Linked DNA regions of Paractinoplanes brasiliensis. The protein of the gene in region 1 interacts with the protein of each later gene in a pairwise test. Links are inferred from orthologs where the notes say so. Each region holds a gene or a part of one and is shown in the gene's direction. Other genes may lie near its edges. The genes, in order: thrS and rplA.

Region 1 (11,207 bases):
ACCAGGCGGGCGACGTCGTGTGGGCGACCGGCCCGGCACGGCACGAGGGCGGCACCCCCAACCTGATCGGCGCCGTCGCCCTGGCCGCCGTCTGTGACGCGCTGCTGCACGCCGACCGCGCGAGCCTCGACGAACACGAGCGGAGCCTGCTGGCCGCCCTGCCCGAGGGGGTCACCCTTTTCGGCGGGAAGCAGCCGCGCGTCGGCATCGTCTCGTACGCCGTGCCCGACCCGGCCGCCGTGGCCGACCGCCTGGCCCGCGAGCACGGCATCGGCGTACGGGCGGGAATGTTCTGTGCCCACCCGCTGGTGCGACGCCTCGGCGGTGGCGGCGACTGCGGAACCGGTGGTCTGCTGCGCGTGAGTTTCGGCCTCGGCAGCACTCACGACGACATCGACCGGTTGCTGCGCGCCTTTGACGAACTCGGGGTGCGCGGCATTCTTTGAGGCATGACTCAGCCGCGTGCCGTCGCTGTGGTGCTCTCCGAGGGCCGCGTCCTGGTGATGAAGCGATACCTCAAGCACCCCCGCACCTGCGCGATGTGCCCGCGCGGCACCCTGGCCTGCGCGGGCCACGACTACGCGGTGCTGCCCGGCGGGGGCGTCGAGCGCGGCGAGTCGTTCGAGGAAGCGGTCGTGCGCGAGCTGCACGAGGAAACCACGCTGACCGCCCGCATCGAACGGCAGCTCTGGTCGGGCCGGCACGTCAGGCGTCGCGCCGTCTACTTCCTCATGACCGATGTCGAGGGCACACCGACGCTCTCCGGCGAGGAGGCCGCCGAGAACAACCCCCTGAACAGTTACGAGCTGCGGTGGGCCACCCCCGACCAGTTCGACGAGCTGAACCTGTTCCCCCGCAGCATCCACGAACGCCTGACGGAGCTGATGTGACGGTTGCTGTTGCCGCACCACACCCGGATGCTGTTGAGGCCGCGCGGGCGGTGGTAGCGGACGGGGGGAACGCGTTCGACGCGGCGCTCGCGGCGGCCGCGGCGCTCACCGTGGCCTATCCGCACCAGTGCTCGGTCGGCGGTGACCTGGTCGCCATGGTGCGTCCGGCCCATTCCCCCGTACGGGCTGTCCTTTCCATCGGCGCCGCGGCGCGTGCTGTGGATGTGGCAGCGCTGGGCGATCGGATGCCGGTGCGCGGTCCGCAGACGGTCACCGTTCCCGGGGTGGTTGCGGGGTGGGCCGCCGTGCACGGGTTGGGGGCGCGGTTGCCGCTCGGCAAGCTGCTCGCGTTCTCAGTGCGGCTGGCCGCCGACGGTGTCGACGTCGCCCCCGGTCTGCGAGCCGCGATAGCCGCTGGGTCCGACGTGATCCGGGCCGATCCGGGCCTGTCCGCGGTGATGCTGCAGCCCCGCCTCGTGCAGCAGGCCCTGGCCGAAACCCTCGCAGCCATCGGCCGTGACTGGCGGTCGTTCTACACCGGACCGATCGTTGCCGGGGTGCGCGCCCTGGGCAGCCCGCTCGCCGAGGAGGATTTCGCGGCCCACGTCGCCGAGGTCGGAGACCCCTTGCGTACGGTCGTCGGCGGCGTCACCTGGCATGCCGCGCCGCCGCCGGTGCAGGGCGCCACTTTCCTCGCGGTCGCCGGTTCACGGTCGTTGCTCGCCGACAGCCGCCGGGCACAGTCCGCCCGCGACGCCTTCCTCGGCGACCCCCGCAGCGGCCCGATTCCCCTCAGCAACCTCCTTCTCCGTACGCCGGAACAAGCGTCCCCCGTCCCCGAGCCGCGGCCGCCGTCCGCGCCGGACCGGATGCGCCGGGCGAGCGGCGACACGGTGGCTGTGACCGCAGTCGACGACGAGGGCAACGCCATCGCGCTCATCCAGAGTGTCTTCGAGAGCTTCGGCGCCGGGTTGCTGGAGCCGTCGACCGGGGTGGTGCTGCACAACCGCGGCTCGTCGTTCCGCCTCGACCCCTCGCACCCCGGGCACATCGCTCCCGGCGTACGTCCTCCGCACACGCTCTGCCCGGCGATCGCCACCACTGCCGACAGCGTGATCGCCCTGGGTTGTCAGGGCGGCCGGGCCCAGCCGTGGATCCTGGCCCAGCTCGCCTCCGAGGTCCTGTCGGCCGACGACCCCGGCGAACTGGTGGCCCGCCCCCGCTGGATCCTCCGGGGCGACGACCTGATGCTCGAACCCGGCGTGCCTGTGCCGCCGGGAGCCGACGGGCTGACGGTCACCACCGTGCCGGGTCCGCACGACGACGCCGGGCACGTCCAAATGTCCCGCTCGCGCTCCGGCCGGCTCGACGCCGGAAGCGACCCCCGAGCCGACGGCCTGGCAGCGGTCCTGCCGTGACCGTCCGCCGACGGCTTCGCTCCCTGGCCGCGCTGGAGCTGCTCAACATCCCCCTGCAGGCGGTGGTGTGGTTCGGCGCGATCGGCCTGCCGCCCTCGTGGCCCAACATGGTGGGCTTCGCGCTCTTCGCCCTCCTCCTGCTGCAGGGCGCCGCGTACTGGCGTGCCAAACTCCGCGCCCTGTCGCCCCCTCAGCGCGCCTTGCCGTGGCGGCCCTTCTTCCTCGCGGCCCGCGCCACGAACCCGATCCTGCTGCTCGCCGGCATCGCGCTGACCGGATACGCCGCCGTCACCGACCCCGGCCGCTCGTCCTGGCCGGGCTTGGCTTTCGCTGTGTTCGCCGTCCTGGAATACATCAACTACTTCCACCTCCAACTGGCCAACGACACCCGAGCCGACCTGCGCCGCCTACGCCACCACGGCCTGCGCCGCTCCCACCTGGCCCGAGACCTGTCCCGTCCCCCGCCGGTGTGATGTGCTCAGTGGCCGCTGGAATGGTGCTGGGGTGTGCAGCAGGAGCCGCCGCTGGTGACAACGCTCGGCTGCGGCGTGCAGCAGGCCTTGCCCCGCCAGGCGTCGCGGCCCTCTTTGACCGCGACGGCCGCGATGACCAGCGCGGCGATCGGGTCGGCCCAGGGCCGGCCGAACAGGCTGTTGACGCCCAGCCCGATCAGCAGCACGGCCGACAAGTAGGTGCACAGCATGGTCTGCTGCGAGTCGGCGACCGCGGTGCGTGAGCCGAGTTCGCGACCGGCGCGGCGCTGAGCGAAGGACAATCCCGGCATGACGGCCAAGGACACGGCGGCGAGCGTGAGGCCGATGGTGGAGTGCCCGGCGTGGTCGTCGCCGAGCAAATTGCGTACGGATTCGGCTGTCACGTAGGCGGCGAGCGCGAAGAACGAGATCGCGATGATCCGCAGGGCGGCCCTTTCCCGGCGTTGGGGGTCGCGGCCGGCGAACTGCCAGGCCACCGCGGCGGCCGAGGACACTTCGATCACGGAGTCGAGGCCGAAGCCGATCAGCGCGGTCGAGTTCGCGGCAGCGCCGGCTCCGATGGCGATGACGGCTTCGACGACGTTGTAGCTGATGGTGGCGGCGACGAGCAGCCGGATCCGGCGGATCAGCATCGCGCGGCGCGCCGGGACGGGACCGGCGGGGAGCAGCGGCAGGTCCATCAGCAGCAGCCCTTGATCGCGGCGTCGGGGCAGGCGGCCGGGTCGACCGCCAGGACCAGGCCGAGCAGGCTGTCCAGCGCCTGCCGGATCTGAGGGCCGGCCAGTTCGTAGCGGGTGCGCCGGCCCTCGGGGACGGCCACGACCAGGCCGCAGCCGCGCAGGCAGGCCAGATGGTTGGACATGTTCTGCCGGGTGACGCCGAGCAGGTCGGCCAGTTCGGCGGGGTAGCCGGGGCTTTCGCGCAGCGCGAGCAGGAGCCGGGCCCGGGTGGCGTCGGACAGGGCGTGACCGAAGCGGGCGAGAACTTGACCGTGTGTCACCGTCTCCACCGGCTCACAGTACAGCGAAACATGTATTCAGCAAACGCTGTATTGATGAGGAGGTGAGCAGGTAGGCGAGGCGGACAGGTCGGCGTGGTGCGCTTCGAAGAATCGCTGGAAGGCGGCCTCGGGATCGGTCACGCGGTCCTTTCCGGGCAGTGGGCTGCTCACCTGTTGGTGGAGCACTGACGCGGAAAGGTTGCTCGTTCATCGCGGGAATTCCCGGGCGACTAGCATCGTCAAGGTTCCCGCGACTTTCATTGCCCGAAGGAGATCACCGTGTCCGCACCCCGTACCCCCGCTGTGGCCGACCCCCTAGTCGTCCCAGCCGGGACTACGGCCGCCGATGCGGTGGCCGCAGCCGGCCTGCCCACGACGGGTCCCAAGGCGGTCGTGGTCGTGCGCGACGCCGGCGGCCGCCTGCGTGACCTGGACTGGCGTCCCGAACTCGACACCGACGTGACCCCGGTCGCGATCGACGAGCCCGACGGCCTCGACGTGCTGCGCCACTCCACCGCGCACGTGCTGGCCCAGGCCGTGCAGGACACGTTCCCCGAGGCCAAGCTGGGCATCGGCCCGCCCATCCGGGACGGCTTCTACTACGACTTCGACGTGCCTAAGCCGTTCCAGCCCGAAGACCTGAGCAAGCTCGAGAAGCGGATGCAGGAGATCGTCAAGGCCGGGCAGAGCTTCCGCCGCCGGGAGTACAGCTCGCTCTCCGAGGCCAAGGTCGAGCTGGCCGACGAGCCGTACAAGCTGGAACTGGTCGACATCAAGGGTGACGTCGACGACGCCGAGCTGTCGACCGTGGGCGCCGGCGAGCTGACCCACTACGACAACCTCGACAAGGACGGCAAGCGCGTCTGGGGTGACCTGTGCCGCGGGCCGCACCTGCCGACGACCCGGCTCATCCCGGCGTTCAAGCTGATGCGCTCGGCAGCCGCGTACTGGCGTGGCTCGGAGAAGAACCCGCAGCTGCAGCGCATTTACGGTACGGCGTGGCCGTCGCGCGACGAGCTGAAGGCGTACCTGAACCGCCTGGCCGAGGCCGAGCGCCGCGACCATCGCAAGCTGGGCACCGAGCTCGACCTGTTCTCGTTCCCCGACGAGATCGGCTCCGGGCTGGTCGTGTTCCACCCCAAGGGCGGCATCATCAAGCGCGAGATGGAGGACTACGTTCGCGCCCGCCACATCGAGGAGGGTTTCCAGTACGTCAGTTCGCCGCACATCACCAAGGAGGGGCTGTTCCACACCTCCGGGCACCTGCCGTACTACAAGGACACCATGTTCCCGCCCATGCAGCTGGAGGGCGCGGACTACTACCTCAAGGCCATGAACTGCCCCATGCACAACCTGATCTTCAGGTCGCGGGGGCGGTCCTACCGTGAGCTGCCGCTGCGCTTCTTCGAGTTCGGCACGGTCTACCGGTACGAGAAGTCGGGTGTGGTGCACGGACTGACCCGCGTACGGGGTCTGACCCAGGACGATTCCCACTCGTACGTGACGGCCGAGCAGGCCCCGGGCGAGATCAAGCACCTGCTGAACTTCGTCCGCTCGCTGCTCGACGACTTCGGGCTCGACGACTACTACCTGGAACTGTCGACCCGCGACCCCAAGAGCGACAAGTTCATCGGCACCGACGAGCAGTGGGCCGTGGCGACCAAGGTGCTCGAGGACGTGGCCGCCGAGTCCGGTCTGGAACTGGTGCTCGACCCGGGCGGCGCGGCGTTCTACGGCCCGAAGATCAGCGTGCAGGCCAAGGACGCGATCGGCCGTACGTGGCAGATGTCGACCATCCAGTACGACTTCAACCAGCCGGCCCGCTTCGGCCTGGAGTTCCAGGCCGCCGACGGCACCCGCCAGGAACCGGTGATGATCCACTCGGCCAAGTTCGGGTCGATCGAGCGGTTCTTCGGCGTGCTGGTCGAGCACTACGCGGGCGCTTTCCCGGCCTGGCTGGCGCCGGTGCAGGTGGTGGGCATCCCGATCCGTGACGACCACGCCGACTACCTTTCGGCTTTCGTGGAGAAGCTGCGGGCGGCGGGGGTGCGGGCCGAGGTCGACTACTCCACCGACCGCATGCAGAAAAAGATCCGCACGGCGCAGCAGCAGAAGATCCCGTTCATGGCCATCGCCGGTGACGACGACGTCAACGGGGGCACGGTCAGCTTCCGCTACCGCGACGGCTCGCAGCGCAACAACGTCCCCGTCGACGAGGCGGTCGCCCACGTGGCCGAGATCGTCAAGTCCCGCACGAACGTGAGCCCCTCAGCCGCCTGACCCGGTGTTCTTGAGACGGGCCGACGTCTGCAGGTGAGGCGTCGGCCCTTCCGTACGCGGCGGCGCGGTCCCCGGCTGCGGGTCAGCGCGCGGTGATCCAGGCGGCGACCTGCGTCCGGCGGCTGAAGCCCAGTTTGGTGCGGATGTGCTCGACGTGGGCGGCTGCGGTCTTCGGGGCGATCGTCAGCGCGGCGGCGATCTCACGGTTGGTCAGTCCCCGGGCGACGAGACGGGCGACCTCGAGCTCTCTCGCCGACAGAACCGGATCCCCGGGAAGGTCTGATCCGGCGCGACGGCCGTTCGGCGCCGGAAGGCGGGTGCTGACCTGCGGGTCGCGACCGGGGCGGTTGCTGATTTGCGGGTCGCGACCGGGGCGGTTGCTGATCTGGGGGTCGCGACCGGGTGGTGTTGCCGCGGCCGAGGCGTACGCCGTGGTGGCTGCGGCTCGGAAGCGGGCGGCGTCGGCCGGGCGTCGGGAGCGGGTGGCGCAGCGGGCCTGGTCGAGCAAAACCGCGGTGCCCTCCCAGAAGCGGTGGCGGGCGGACCAGAACGCGGCCGCGGCGGCCAGCGTCTGACGGGCCTTGCCGGTTTGGCCCTCGTGCAGCTGGATCAGGCCCACCGCGTGGTCGAGGGCGCCCAAGGTGCCGGGAATGGACCGCAGCTCCAGCAACGTGGACGTGCGGTCGAGCCACCCGCGGGCCGCCGTGACGCCCGAGTGGGCCAGGTAGGCCCGGACGCCCGTGACGACGTACGGGAAAAGGTAGGCGGCATCGCGGACGGCGGCCGACGCCTCGTAGCCCTGTTCGCATCGGCTCACGGCGGTGCCGTGATCACCCTGGGCCAGCGCCGTCTCGGCCAGGCCCCACCAGGCGGGGGAGAGACGTTGCAGCTCGCGCATGCCCGCGGCCAGGCGCTCGGCGGTTTCCAGGTGACAGACCGCTTCCTCGTACGATTCCACGCCCATCGCCAGATAACCGAGGACGTGCCGGGCCGTGATCTCGGTCGTGATCCCGCCGCGGCCATCGGTCAGCGCCTGGCGGGCTGTCGTCGCGGCGGCCGCCCAGTCGCCGGTTGCCCACTGCACGTGGGCCAGGTGCGCCGCCATGTAGTGCCGGTCGTTGAACTGTTCCACCCGCTCCGCGTAGGCGATGCCCTCGGCCAGCGTCGTCGCGGCCGTGTCGTAGTCGACCAGCACCGACATCGACGTGCCGAGCATCCGGTAGGCCCGCGCCGCCTGGGCCTCGAGCCGCAGGCCGGACGCCCGGTCGATGGCGTCGCGCAACAGGGCCGTGCCCTCCGGGGTGCGGCCCGCGAACAGCAGCACCGAGCCGACCGTGGCGTCCAGGTGGCAGCGCACCCGATCGTCGACGACGAGGGCGCGGGCCCGTTCGCCGTCCGCGAGCGCCTCGTCGAGGCGGCGGTCCAGCATGTACGCCGCGGCCAGCTCGGCGTGGATCTCGCCAGGGTGCTCGGCCGGCGGCAGCGCCGCCCGCAGCGCCGCGGCCCGCTCGTCGAGGCCCGCGCCGAGCAGGTGCCGTACGGCCACCCAGTCGGGCACGAGAGCCGCCGCGCCCGCCTCGTCGCCCAGGGCCAGGCGCACCTCGTACGCCTCGGCGTAGCAGGCCGCGGCCTCAGCGTTCTCGTCGATCGAGGCCAGTTCGCAGGCCAGCGCCACCAGCAGAGCGGCCCACTCGGCGCGGGGCAGCCCGGCCGGCCAGGTGCGGCGGGCCCGGCGATACAGCTGGGCGGCCTCGCGGTGGGCCGACAGCGCGGACGCCTCGCTTGCCGCGGCGCGCGCGTGCCGGAAGGCCTCGTCGAACCTTCCCGCGCGCTCGTAGTGATCGCTGGCCAGGGCGTCCGGGAAACCCGCGGCGGCCGCTCCGGCGTGCAGGTCGCGGCGCCGGTGCGGGGTGATGTCGGCGTAGAGGGCGTCGCGGATCAACGCGTGCCGGAAGTCGTAGCCGGACCGGTCGGCGCCGGGCTTCACGAAGAAACTCTCGATCAGCTCGCGCAGCGCCTCGTCCACGGCGTCCGGCGGCTCACCGGTCAGCGCGGTGAGCAGGTCGAGGTCGAACGACCTGCCCAGCACCGCGGCCGCCTCGGCCAGCCGGCGGGTGCCGGGCCGGAGCAGGCTCGCGCGGGCCAGCACGGCGTCGGCCAGCGTCTCGGGCACCTCCTCGGAGAGGCCACCGTGGGAGGGCGGGCCGGGGTCGGGGGTGACAGCCAGGAACTCCTCGACGTGCAGGGGGATGCCGTCGCTGCGGTGGTGCAGGCTCTTGGCCGCGGCGGTGGCCAGCCCGGAACCGGTGATCGCGGCCGCCAGCACGGCGGTCTCGGCCGCGCCCAAGCGGGGAAGCCGCACCTCCTCGGCGAGCCGCTGGGTCAGCAGGCGGGTGCGCCACTGCCGCATCGGCACGCGCGGATAGAGCTCGTCGCTGCGATACGTGCCCACCACGAGCAGCCGGCTCGCGAGGGCATGCCGGGCCAGCCGGGCCACCACGTCGAGCGTGAGATCGTCGGCCCAGTGCAGGTCCTCCAGCGTGATCAGGAAGGGCGCCGGACGGGGGCCTGCGATCAGCTCGGCCAGGTCGGCCACCAGCAGGCGGCGCCGGTGGGCCGCGTCCCCCTCGGCCAGCTCGTACAGCCGCTCGCCGAGGCGTTGCCCGGCCGCCGCGGTCTCGGGGTCACGGCGCAGCTCGGCGCCGAGGTCGGCCAGCAGGCCCCCGGCCACCTCGACGTCGCCCGGCGCGGCGGCGGCGCCGGCCACCGCGTAACCCAGGGCACGGGCCCGGCGGACGATCTCGGCGAGCAGCCGGGTCTTGCCGATGCCGGCCTCACCGGCGAGGAACAGCAGCTCGCCGGTGGGCGCGGCCAGGCGCCGGTCGGCGAGGGCGAGCAGGTCCTCGCGGCCGATGAGCACGGGGCTGGCCACCACGCCCGAACTTTAGGTCGTCCGACCGGGCCTTCGTAGGTGCTCTGACCGATGTCCGACCGTCCCGCCGACACCAACCTGGGGGCATGGCGAAATTCATGGATGTACACAGCGGATTCCACGGGGTCACCCCGCAGCAGCTGGCCGACGCGCACGACGCCGACCTCAAGATCGAGGGGGAGGAGGGCGTCCACTTCGAGCGGGCCTGGCTGGACCCGGAGGCGGGCAAGGTCTTCTGCCTGAGTTCGGGGCCGAGCAAGGAGGCCGTCATGCGGATCCACGAGCGGGCCGGCCACCCGACGACCGAGATCTACGAGCTGTCCACCGAGGTCTGAGCCGGAACTACGCGGGCAGGGCCGCCTGCTTCCGGGCGGGCGGCCGTTCCGGCGTACGGGAAAGGCGGAGCCAGACCACGAAGCCCCAGATCACGAACGCGGCGTAGACGGCGTACAGGATTGCCGAGGGGTAGTAGCCGAAGTGCAGCAGCTCGGCCCGAAGGCGTTGCCGACGATCTCGCGGTAATAGATCGCCTGATCGGCGGTCACCTGCCACTTGGCGGTGTAGAACGCGGTCAGCAGTTGGTCGAGCCAGGTCACGGCTCAGCGTAGGCCGGGCGGGGGCATAGTGGGTACGTGACGTCCCCCTCGTGCCCGACCGCGACCCGCCTCTACGACCAGGGCAAAGTGATCGCGCAGGACTTCGGCTACGACCAGGTGGCCGGGATGCTCGAGAAGCACCCCGGCGCCGTGCTGTGGCTCGACCTGTTCGCGCCCGAACCCGCCGACCTGCAACGGGTGGCCGAGGAGTTCCAGCTGCACCCGCTGGCCGTCGAGGACGCGATGACCGATCACGAGCGGCCCAAACTCGACCGCTACCCCCACCACGTCTTCCTCAACGTGTACGCCGTCGACATCGCGACCAGGGAATCCGAGACGCGCTTCGGCAAGACGGAGATCAGCGCCTTCGTCACGCCCCGGGCCCTGATCACGGTGCGCAAGTCGCCCAGCGACACCTCGAAGTTCGTCGACCGCTGGGACACCGTGGCCGACCTGGGCGCCGCCGACGGGGTCGGTTTCCTGCTCTACGGCCTGCTCGACGTGGTCGTCGACGGGCAGTACGCGGCCACCCAGCGCCTCGACACGGCAATGGACCAGGTCGAGGACGCGCTGCTCGAAGAGGGCGGGGCCGCACGACCCGTACGCATGAAGGCCATCGACCAACGCAAGCTGCTGGCGGCGCTGCGCCGGGCCGTCGCGCCCATGCCCGAGCTGGTGGGCCAGGCCATGCGGGCCGATCTGGGCCTGGTCGACGCCGAGCTGCGGCCGTACTACCGCGACGTCGAGGACCACACCCAGCACACCCTGGACGAGGTCGAGCACCTGCGCGACCGGATCGACGCCCTGTTGCAGGCGGACACCGCCGAGCAGGGCAACGTTCTCAACGACACCACCCGCAAGCTGGCCGCCTGGGCCGCCATCATCGCCGTGCCGACCGCGATCACCGGCTATTTCGGGCAGAACCTGCCGTACCCCGGCTTCGAGAAGTTCTCGGGATTTCTGGTGAGCACGGCGTCCATCCTGGCCGTCTCGGTCCTGCTCTACCTCTATCTCAAACGCCGCGGCTGGCTCTGAGCCGCGGGCACCCGGAGGCCTCCCGGGTCGCGTAACCTCCCGGGTGATCCGGCCGGGGGAGGCACTCATGTTCACGCTCATCTGGGGCGCGGTGCGGACCCGCACGGCCCAGGTGCTGACCGTGCTGGTGCTCACCGCGCTGGCCGCTGCCGTCGCCGCTGCCGGACCGTGGTTCGCCTACGCCGGCATGAACCGCGCGGCCACGGCCGACGTGACCGCCGCCCCGGCCGAGCAGCGGCTGCTGTCGGTGCGGCAGATTGCCGACACCGAGGGCGACCCTCGGGCCGCGATCGACGACCTCACCTCGAGGGTGCAGGGCCAGTTGCCGCTGCCCCAGGCCGATCCGGTGACCGGGCTGGCCCTGCCGCTCACGGCCCGCCTCGGCGGTGGCAACCCGTCCATGAACCTCGCCTTCCGCGAGGATTTCTGCGCCCACGTGGAGCTCGAGGGCGCCTGTCCCGCCTCGCCCGGGGAGGCGGCGATCAGCGTGGCCGCCGCGCAGCGGCTGGGTCTGCGGATCGGTGATCCCTTGCCGCTGCGGGCGTCGCTCGCCTCGGCCCCG
Region 2 (9,920 bases), 2.7 Mb from region 1 along the record:
GATTTCGGAATGTGCGGTTTCGACCCGCCGATGGACACTGCCAGTCGCACACCGCGTGTGGCACCATCATGTGACCCCCCACCGCAGCGCGTAACCAACGCAGGAGCCAAACATGTTCGGTAGGAAGCTGGGCCGTTATGCAGGCTTGGTTTTCGCGGTTGTCGTCGCAATCGGCGGCATCGCAGGTTTCAGTGGTGCGCACCCGTCGGAGTCGGGCGCCGTCAACAGCACCAACATCATCATCGAGTGGGACTGACGATTCGGCTGACCGACCACACGGCATCGGTTCGCGTCGGTTGACGAGGGAGCGCGATGGGCGGGCAACCGCGGCGAGCAAAGCGTTCCGCGCAGTACGCCTGGTTGATCACCAACCCGCTCGGTCTCTTCGCGCTCGTCTGCGTCATCGCCTTCTGGGTCCATGACCCGAGGTGGTGGACAGACTCCTGGCTCGGTGGCCTTGTCGCGCTCGTAGGAATCATCGTCGCGTACATCGGCGTGATCAACGTCGTGATCCGGCGGAGCACGTTCAGCATCTACATCACCGAGGTGCCGTTCCTCCTCGCGCTCTATTACCTCCCGCCGACCGTGGTCATCCTCGTGGTGACCCTGGCGGTGCTGATCGTCCAGCTCACCCGGCGCGCCCCGGTGGTGGCGAGCAAGCTCTGGTTCAACGTCGCGAAATCGGCCGCCGGCGCCGCTGCGGCCGTCCTGGTGATCGAGGCGGCCCCCCGGATGCGCGGCGCGGGGCCCGGCACCTGGGCCATCCTGTTCGCCGCTGTCGGCGTTTTCGTGCTGGTCGAGGTCCTGAGCATGGCGGCTGTGATGGCCGTGGTGCAGGGGCCCCGGGCCGGTCAGGAAGTGTTGCGCGGCTCCCTGCCGGTCTGGGCGATGGCCGGGGTCAACGCCGTGATCGGCCTGGTCTTCCTGGTCGCGCTGGTCGCCACCCGCTGGTCGGCGCTGCTGCTGGCCGTGCTGGTGGTCGCGCTGATCCTCATGTTGCGCTCGTTCGCCGAGTTCTTCCGGCAGCATCGCACGCTGGCCGACGTCTACGAGCTCACCCGGGCGGTCCGTGACGAGGGCAGCAGCACCGCCCTGCCCGACGTCATGCTCGGCCGGGTGCAGGCGTTGATGCGCTCGGAGTACGCCACCCTCTGGATAGCGCCGCAGGGACTGCACCCCGAGGTGCTGCTCACCGCGCGCGTCGAGAACAAGGGCCTGCTCGACATCTCCCCGACACCCGCGGCGGTCCGCGAGGGCGCGGTCGCCGACGGGCACACGGCCGCCGTCGGTCCCCAGTTCGCCGAGCACGAGTCGCTGCGCCCCACCCTGCGCGACTCCAAGGTCAAGGACGTCATCGTCGTGCCGCTGCGGTCGGGTCAGACCCCGATCGGCACTCTCGAGGTGGTCAACCGGCTCGGCGACTCCCGCACCTTCCGCTCGGCCGACGTGCAGGTGCTCGAGACGATCGCCGCACACGTCGCGGTCGCGGTCGAGAACGCCCGGCTGGTCGAACGGCTGCGCTACGACGCGTATCACGACCGCCTGACCGGCCTGCCCAACCGGCGCCGGATCACCGACGCGCTGGCCGAGTCGGTCAAGGTGCGCGCCGAGGACGAGGTGGTCGCGGTCCTGCTCTTCGACGTGGACGGTCAGCGGGACGTCAACGAGTCGATGGGCCACGCCGCCGGCGACAAGCTCCTGGCCGAGGTGGCCGGGCGGCTGCGCTCGATCGCCGGGCCGGGCGCCCTGGTCGGCCGCATCGGCGGTGACGAGTTCGTGGTGACGATGCGCGCCGAGAGCACCGACGCCACCGTCCAGCTCGCCACCGACATGCGCGAACAGCTGCGCGGCCCGATGACGGTCGGCACGCTCACCCTCGACGTCGACACCGCCGTGGGCGTGTCCGTCTATCCCGACCACGGCGGCGACCCCGAGATGTTGCTCCAACGGGCCGAGCTCGCGGGCAATGCGGCCAAGGTCCTCCCGTACGGGGTGCAGTTGTTCCACCCCGCGCTCGAGTCGCGCGCCGTCCGTCGTCTGGGCATCGCGGCCGATCTGCGCACGGCCCTCGACAGCGGCGCGCTCGACGTCTACTTCCAGCCCAAGGTCACGCTGGGTGACCGTCACCTCGTCGGCGTCGAGTGCCTGGCCCGGTGGCAGCACCCGGCCCAGGGCGAGGTGGCGCCGGAAGACTTCGTGGCCGTCGCCGAGCACACCGGCCAGCTCTCCCGCCTGACCGAGGTCGTGCTGACCGAGGGGCTGCGGCGCTGCCGTGAGTGGGCCGACCAGGAGCGCCCGCTCTCGATCGCGGTGAACCTGTCGGTCCGTACGCTGCTCGACTCCCGCTTCCCCGGTCAGGTCGCCGCGCTGCTCGAGCAGTACGGCGTGGCCGCGGCCCAGGTCACGTTCGAGATCTCCGAGCCCGGCATGCTCAACGACATCGAGCGCGTGCTGCCCACGCTTTACCGCCTGCGCGACCTCGGGGTCCGGCTCAGTGTCGACGACTTCGGCACTGGCGCGTCGTCACTGTCGTATCTGCGGCAGTGGCCGGTGCACGAGGTGAAGATCGACGACAGCTTCGTCCAGGGCATGGCGACCGACACCGGTGACCTCGCGATCGTGCGCGCCGTGATCAGCCTGGCTCGTGAGTTCGGTCTCACCGTGGTGGCCGAGGGGGTGGAGAGCGAGCTCACCCTCGACCTGCTCGAGGAGATGGGCTGCGAGATCGGCCAGGGCTACCTGTTCAGCCGCCCTCTGCCGTACGAGCGGCTGGAGGCCTGGTTCAGCGCCCAGACCGAGCCTGCGACCACCGACGCGGGCGAGGTCAGAAGGCTCCGCGCGGTGATCTGACCTGCGCCGACACGGGTATCGGGGAGGCGATTTCACCCCCTGCCCCGGGCCGTGTAAGCTTCTGTCTGCGCAACAAGCGAGAGATCGTGCGCAAGCCCCCTTAGCTCAGTCGGCAGAGCGTCTCCATGGTAAGGAGAAGGTCTACGGTTCGATTCCGTAAGGGGGCTCTACCGGGTTCGTTCCCGCCACAGGCGTCGGACTTGAGCCTGGCTCTGGCGGTGTAGCTCAGATGGCAGAGCAAGCGGCTCATAATCGCTGTGTCGCCGGTTCAAGTCCGGCCACCGCTACTTTGCAATAGGGATCCCTCCCGGGGTCCCGCTTTGCATGTCGGCGCTCCTCCGGAGTAATCTGGAGCGTCGTTCAACCCCGTTAGCAGGAAGGCAACCCGTCGTGGCCAAGGCGACCGACGTCCGTCCGAAGATCACTTTGGCTTGTACGGAGTGCAAGGACCGGAACTACATCACCCGGAAGAACCGGCGTAACGACCCCGACCGGGTCGAGCTGAAGAAGTTCTGCCCGCGTGACGGCAAGCACACCCTGCACCGCGAGACCCGCTGATCTTCCGTACTTCTGCGCCGTTCGGTCCTGGACCGGGCGGCGCAGAGTCGTTTCGGCCGAAGTAAGTTCTTGGGTATGCCCCTGGACCCGTCCTTCGTCGGCCGCAGCTGGCCGGCCACCGAGCCCTACCAGGTCGGACGCGAAAAGATCCGCGAGTTCGCTCGCGCGATCGGCGCCGCCGACGCCGAATATCACGATCCCGAGGCGGCCCGGGCCATCGGCTACGCCGACGTCGTGGCCCCGCCCACGTTCCCGGTCGTGATCACGATGGCGGCGAACCGGCAGATCATTGAGGACCCGGCGCTCGGGCTCGACTACAGCCGCGTCGTGCACGGCGACCAGAGGTTCGCGTACAAGCGCCCGGTCGTGGCCGGCGACGAGCTGGTCTGCGTCAACTCGGTCGACGACATCACCTCGCGCGGCGGTCACGACTTCCTGACCACCCGCACCGAGGTCACCACCGTGGCCGGCGAGCCCGTCGTCACGGTCTGGTCCAAGCTGGTGCAAAGAGGTACGGAGTGATCGACTGCACCGGAGCGAGCGAAGCAGGCGTAGGGCCAGGAGAGCACGACCACGGAGGCACGGAGTGAGCGAGACGCTGGAACCGCAGACCTTTCGGGTCACCCGGGCCGACCTGGTGCGTTACGCGGGCGCCTCGGGCGACTTCAACACCATCCACTGGAGCGACCGGATCGCCACGAGCGTCGGCCTGCCCGGGGTCATCGCCCACGGCATGCTGACCATGGCCCTGGTCGGCCGGGCGGTCACCGCCTGGGCCGGCGCGCCCGACGCCGTCGTGGAATACAGCGTGCGGTTCGCCCGCCCGGTTCCCGTCCCCGACACCGACGAGGGCACCGAGGTGGTCGTCACCGGCACGGTCAAGGGGACCACCGACGAGGGCCTGACCAAGCTGGCGCTCACGGCCACCTGCCAGGGCGAAAAGGTGCTCTCCCTGGCTCAGGCGACGATCCGTAAGCGCTAGCTCCCAGTTCGGGCGAGCCCGGGTTGGGCGAACCCGGTGTGAACCCGTACACTGGTGCGCCGTGGGGCAATGACCCCCCGGACCAGGCTGCCTGGACCGGGGTTTCAGTTGCCTCGCACAGGGGTGTAGCTCAATTGGCAGAGCAGCGGTCTCCAAAACCGCAGGCTGCAGGTTCAAGTCCTGTCACCCCTGCGCAATCCTCCTAGACGTGCCCGCCCGGTGCGCGGTCCGCACGACCTCCGCGCCCGTGGCGAGCGCCGACAGGGGAAATCCCCACCACCGATGACGGAAGTAGGGCGCCATGGCCGACGACAGGAAACGACCCGGTGACGCCGGCGACCCTGCCGACGACGAGGTGTTCGACGACGCCGTCGAGGACGACAAGGACGCCGCCGACGGCGACGAGCCCGTAGGCCGCGGCGGCACCGCCGTCGCGGAGCGTTCGGCCCGGCCGAAGAAAGAGGTCCGCCGGACAGGCTTCTTCGGGCGGATCGGCGGTTTCTTCCGTGAGGTCGTCAGCGAGCTGCGTAAGGTCATCTGGCCCACGCGCAAGGAGCTCCTGACCTACACGACGATCGTGATCGTCTTCGTGACGGTCGTGACCACCATCGTCGGCCTGCTGGACCTCGGCCTGGGCAAGGCCATCCTCTGGGCGTTCGGCGGCTGACCCCGCCGTTGAGAAGACATAGCTGGAAGTGAGCGAGCGTGCCTGAGTACGACGACGAGACCGCGCAGTCCGTCGACGAGCAGTCGTCGGTGGCCACGGCGGACAACGACGAGTCGGTCGAGGCCGCCGAGCCGCAGGAGTCCGCCGAGCCGCAGGACGCGGTCGAGGCGACGGCCGCCCCCGCGCCGGCCGTCGAGGACGATGAGGACTTCGACCCGGTGCAGGAGCTTCGGCAGAAGCTGCGGTACGCGCCGGGCGACTGGTATGTCGTGCACTCCTACGCGGGCTACGAGAACAAGGTCAAGACCAACCTCGAGACCCGCATCACGAGCCTCGACATGGAGGACTTCATCTTCCAGGTCGAGGTGCCGACCCGCGAAGAGGTCGAGGTCAAGGGCGGCAAGCGCGTCCAGGTCAACAACAAGGTCTTCCCGGGCTACATCCTCGTCCGGATGGACCTGACGCCCGAGTCGTACTCCTGTGTCCGGAACACGCCCGGTGTGACCGGTTTCGTGGGTGCGACCGACCGCGTCGACCGGCCCGCCCCGCTCTCGCTCGACGAGGTGCTGAAGTGGCTGGCGCCGGCGGTCGAGCAGGAGGAAAAGAAGGCCAAGCCGGAGGTCAAGGTGCTCGACTTCGAGGTCGGCGACTCGGTCACGGTCACCGACGGCGCGTTCGCCTCGCTGCCCGCCTCGATCAGCGAAATTAATGCCGACCAGCAGAAGTTGAAGGTTCTGGTCTCCATCTTCGGCCGCGAGACGCCGGTGGAGCTGAACTTCAACCAGGTCGCCAAGATCTGACAAGCACGTCAGTGGGAGGGCCTGATGAACAGGTCCGCCATCTACCACAACAGGAGTAAGTGAACATGCAGCGCAGCAAGGGCTACCGCAAGGGCGCCGAGCAGATCGACGCGAACAAGCTCTACGAGCCGGCCGAGGCGATCAAGCTCGCCAAGGAGGCCAGCCCGACCAAGTTCGACGCCACCGTCGAGGTCGCGATGCGTCTGGGCGTCGACCCGCGCAAGGCCGACCAGATGGTCCGCGGCACGGTCAACCTGCCCCACGGCACCGGCAAGACCGCCCGCGTGATCGTTTTCGCCCAGGGCGCGAAGGCTGAGGAGGCCGTCGCGGCCGGCGCCGACGAGGTGGGCACCGACGAGCTCGTCGCCCGCATCCAGGGTGGTTGGCTCGACTTCGACGCCGCGATCGCCACCCCCGACCAGATGGCCAAGATCGGACGTATCGCCCGCATCCTCGGCCCGCGTGGTCTCATGCCCAACCCGAAGACCGGCACCGTCACCATGGACGTGGCCAAGGCGGTCAACGAGATCAAGGGCGGCAAGATCACGTTCCGGGTGGACAAGCACTCGAACCTGCACCTGATCATCGGCAAGGCGTCGTTCACGCCGGAGCAGCTGACCGACAACTACGCCGCCGTGCTCGACGAGGTGCTGCGGGCCAAGCCGTCCGCAGCCAAGGGCAAGTACCTCAAGAAGGTCACGGTCACCACCACCATGGGCCCCGGTGTGCCGGTCGACCCGAACGTGGTCAAGGGCTTCACCAGCACCGAGGCCTGATCCCGCATCAGGACGGCCCCCGGGGGACATCCCCGGGGGTTTTTCTGTGGCAAAGTTCCGTCGTGCGTTTCGACGGGGTCTGGTTCCGCTACGCCCGCCGCGCCGACTGGACGCTGCGCGCGGTCGACGCCGTCGTCGAGCCCGGCCAGACGGTCGTCGTGCTGGGCCGCAACGGCGCCGGCAAGTCGACGCTCCTCCAGCTCGCCGCCGGTGTCCTCCGCCCGGGACGCGGCGCCGTCCGTGACCGCCCGCCCACCGTCGGGTGGGTGCCCGAGCGTTTCCCGGCCGACCAGCCGTTCACTGCGGGCGACTATCTGCACCGCATGGCCTCCGTGCGCGGTCACGACCCCGCCGAGGCCGACGAGTGGATCGAGCGTCTGCTGCTCACCGGCCACACCGGCACCCGGCTGAGCGACCTCTCCAAGGGCACCGCCCAAAAGGTCGGCCTCGCTCAGGCCCTGACCGGCCGCCCCGGGCTGCTCATCCTGGACGAGCCGTGGGAGGGCCTTGACGCCGTCGCGCGCACCCTGATTCCCGAGATCGTCGCCGAGGTGACCGCAACCGGCGGCATGGCCCTGCTCAGCGACCACCGTGGCGAGACAGCCCACCTTCCCGGCGCGATCCACTGGTCTGTTACCGACGCGACGGTGCAGCCAACCGCGGCCCCGCCCGCTCCCTCCCGCGACGAGGTCGTCATCGAGATCTCCGTCCCCCGCGCCTCCGCCGACGAAGCGGTGGTCCGGCTGCGTGCTTCCGGTCACGCCGTCTTGGGCGTACGCGACGTGAAAGGTCCCCGAAGCGGAGATTCCCGATGAGCGCGCTCGTCCGCATGCGCCTGGCCGGCTTCGTGCGCGGCGGCCGCATCCTCCCGCCCGCGATCGCCGTGCTGGTCGTGCTCGGCATCATCTACGGCGGAGGAGCGTCACCCGCCTCCGTGGCCTACGGCTACTCAGCGGCGGCCCTCTTCCCCGTGTTGGCCTGGCAGAGCAAGCTGCTGCTCGACACCGAACCCGACGTGCAGCGCCGCCTGGCCCGCGTGGCGGTCGGCGCCCCCGCCGAAGCAGTGGCCGGCCTGGCGGCCGCGGGGGTGCTCGCGCTGATCGTCTGCGCCCTCGCCATGGGCGCCCCCTGGCTGTTCCAGGGCATCGACACCGGCAAGCCCGTCCTGTCCGGCGTCCTGCTCGGCACCCTGGCCCACCTGCTCGCCATCCCCGCCGCCGTGGCGGTCGGCGCCCTGGCCAGCCGGTCCGTCACCCGTGGCACCCGCAACGGCGTAGCGGTGCTCGTCGTGGCGGCCGTCCTCGTGGTCGTGCTCGGTCTGCGGGGTTCGTTCGCGCCGTGGCTCGTCCCGCCGGTCATGGCCACGGCACGCGCCCTCAACGACGTCGACCCGCCACCCGCCGCCACGCTGGCCTTGCTCACCGGCTGGGCCGCCGTCTGGTGCACCGTCGCGCTGGCCGTCTACGCCCACCTCCGCCGCTCTCGTTCCTGATGCCGGCCCGACCCTCTCCTGAAGCGGCGATCGTGCCTCAGGAGGCCAAGATCCCGCTCGAGCCCTGTGGAAAACCCGCAACTGTGGACAACTCCAACCCCACTCGGACGAGCCCGTAGGCTGAGAAGTGGGTGGCCACCCCGGGTGGGTGGGGTCTGGGCTGGGAGAAGTAAGCGCGCGTAGACGAGGGGCGATTTGGCGGTTGGTGCCGGGTCGCGTACTCTTGCCAATCGAAGTTCCACCCATAGACCGCTGGTCGCCATGCCTGATCGCTCAGGCCATGGTCGAAGGCCCCGCATGATGCGGGCGGCCCGCGCAGGGGAGAACGGTTCGTGATCAGGCCGGTGAGAGCCGCGCCCGCTCCGCCCCGTGCGCCCTGCGCCGGGGCGTTTCTCATTTTGCCCCTCCTTCGAGTTCGGCCAGTGGCTCGAGCACTGAGAGAGGAGGGACATGGCGGACAAGCCGGTCCGGGCCGACAAGGCCAGTGCCGTCGCGGAGCTGACGGACAACTTCCGTAACTCGTCGGCCGCCGTGCTGACCGAGTACCGCGGTCTCACGGTCAAGCAGCTCACCGAGCTGCGCCGTTCGCTGGGCGGCGACACCAAGTACGCGGTGTCGAAGAACACCCTGGCGAAGCGCGCCGCGAGCGACGCGGGCATTGAGGGCCTCGACACGCTGTTCACCGGTCCTACCGCGCTCGCCTTCATCAACGGCGACCCGGTCGAGGCGGCCAAGGGCCTTCGTGCCTTCGCCAAGGCCAACCCCGTCCTGGTCATCAAGGGCGGTGTCTTCGAGGGCAAGGCGATCACGGCTGACGAGGTCAACAAGATCGCTGACCTCGAGTCGCGTGAGGTTCTGCTGGCCAAGCTGGCCGGCGCCATGAAGGGCAACCTGACCAAGGCGGCCGGCCTCTTCCAGGCCCCGCTGTCGCAGGTGGCGCGCCTCGCGGCCGCTCTTCAGGAGAAGCGCGAGAAGGACGGTCCCGCGGAGGCCTGAGCCACCGCGCACCAGCAAGACTTTTTGATCAGAAGCTAGGAAAGGTTGCCAGACATGGCGAAGCTCAGCACCGACGAGCTGCTCGACGCGTTCAAGGAGATGACGCTGATCGAGCTGTCGGAGTTCGTGAAGCAGTTCGAGTCGACCTTCGAGGTCACCGCCGCTGCTCCGGTCGCCGTCGCGGCCGCTGCCCCGGGTGCGGCTCCGGCCGAGGCCGAGGCCGAGAAGGACTCCTTCGACGTTGTCCTCGAGGGCGACGGCGGCAAGAAGATCCAGGTCATCAAGGTCGTGCGTGAGCTGACCGGCCTGGGCCTCAAGGAGGCCAAGGACGCCGTCGAGTCCGCCCCCAAGGCGATCCTCGAGGGTGTCAACAAGGAGAAGGCCGAGGCTGCCAAGGCCAAGCTCGAGGGCGAGGGCGCCAAGGTCACCCTCAAGTGACCTGACGCTCCACCGTTTCACCTCCCGGATGGCGAGGACCCCGTACGTGGGGTCCTCGCCATCCGTCGTCCGGGGGCTGTCCGGGTGCCGACGTACAAAGCGGGTCCAACCGGGCAAGCCGTGGAGTATGGTCGCTACAGCGCGCCGGGCGGGCGACGGCGAAGGGGCGACCCGCGTCGCAACCCTTGACTGTGTGTCCGCTGACAGGCACGCTGATGACAGCAAGTTTCCGCGCTTGCGACAGCCGAGCGGTGGGTAGTCCGGTTTTACCGGCTCCCGCGGCGAGGCGCCAGAGGGAGAGTTGCCGCGTTCCGAGCGGCCCCGCTGTTGGCCCTGGCCCCTTGGAGGCGCAGGTCAGAGG

The links.
Region 2: the proteins of thrS (region 1) and rplA interact in binary tests that used the Escherichia coli proteins (3 or more experiments, as listed by UniProt). The link is inferred for Paractinoplanes brasiliensis from one-to-one orthologs.

The regions. Positions count from the first base shown.
Region 1 is NZ_SNWR01000001.1:5,528,149-5,539,355, forward strand. What follows is about bases 3,670-6,581. They hold thrS (threonine--tRNA ligase), read left to right. Parts: upstream 3,670-4,081; coding sequence 4,082-6,082; downstream 6,083-6,581. Other genes in these bases: C8E87_RS25070 (ArsR/SmtB family transcription factor), read right to left, coding at 3,670-3,811; C8E87_RS25080 (ATP-binding protein), read right to left, coding at 6,165-6,581. Outside these bases: C8E87_RS25045 (aminotransferase class V-fold PLP-dependent enzyme), read left to right, coding at 1-446; C8E87_RS25050 (NUDIX hydrolase), read left to right, coding at 450-890; C8E87_RS25055 (gamma-glutamyltransferase), read left to right, coding at 887-2,308; C8E87_RS25060 (hypothetical protein), read left to right, coding at 2,305-2,781; C8E87_RS25065 (cation efflux transmembrane domain-containing protein), read right to left, coding at 2,787-3,482; more of C8E87_RS25070, read right to left, coding at 3,482-3,669; more of C8E87_RS25080, read right to left, coding at 6,582-9,017; C8E87_RS25085 (SCO4226 family nickel-binding protein), read left to right, coding at 9,101-9,349; C8E87_RS45695 (hypothetical protein), read right to left, coding at 9,440-9,610; C8E87_RS25100 (magnesium transporter CorA family protein), read left to right, coding at 9,647-10,645; C8E87_RS25105 (FtsX-like permease family protein), read left to right, coding at 10,713-11,207. UniProt on the Escherichia coli protein: Catalyzes the attachment of threonine to tRNA(Thr) in a two-step reaction: L-threonine is first activated by ATP to form Thr-AMP and then transferred to the acceptor end of tRNA(Thr). The rate-limiting step is amino acid activation in the presence of tRNA.
Region 2 is NZ_SNWR01000001.1:2,781,529-2,791,448, reverse strand. The notes cover bases 4,914-7,777. They hold rplA (50S ribosomal protein L1), read left to right. Parts: upstream 4,914-5,922; coding sequence 5,923-6,633; downstream 6,634-7,777. Other genes in these bases: C8E87_RS12385 (hypothetical protein), read left to right, coding at 7,445-7,777; C8E87_RS12390 (ATP-binding cassette domain-containing protein), read left to right, coding at 6,696-7,448; nusG (transcription termination/antitermination protein NusG), read left to right, coding at 5,096-5,857; secE (preprotein translocase subunit SecE), read left to right, coding at 4,914-5,057. In the rest of the region: C8E87_RS43655 (hypothetical protein), read left to right, coding at 113-256; C8E87_RS12440 (putative bifunctional diguanylate cyclase/phosphodiesterase), read left to right, coding at 313-2,850; rpmG (50S ribosomal protein L33), read left to right, coding at 3,241-3,408; C8E87_RS12420 (MaoC family dehydratase N-terminal domain-containing protein), read left to right, coding at 3,484-3,930; C8E87_RS12415 (MaoC family dehydratase), read left to right, coding at 3,995-4,390; more of secE, read left to right, coding at 4,692-4,913; more of C8E87_RS12385, read left to right, coding at 7,778-8,125; rplJ (50S ribosomal protein L10), read left to right, coding at 8,576-9,121; rplL (50S ribosomal protein L7/L12), read left to right, coding at 9,176-9,559. UniProt on the Escherichia coli protein: One of the primary rRNA binding proteins, it binds very close to the 3'-end of the 23S rRNA. Forms part of the L1 stalk. It is often not seen in high-resolution crystal structures, but can be seen in cryo_EM and 3D reconstruction models.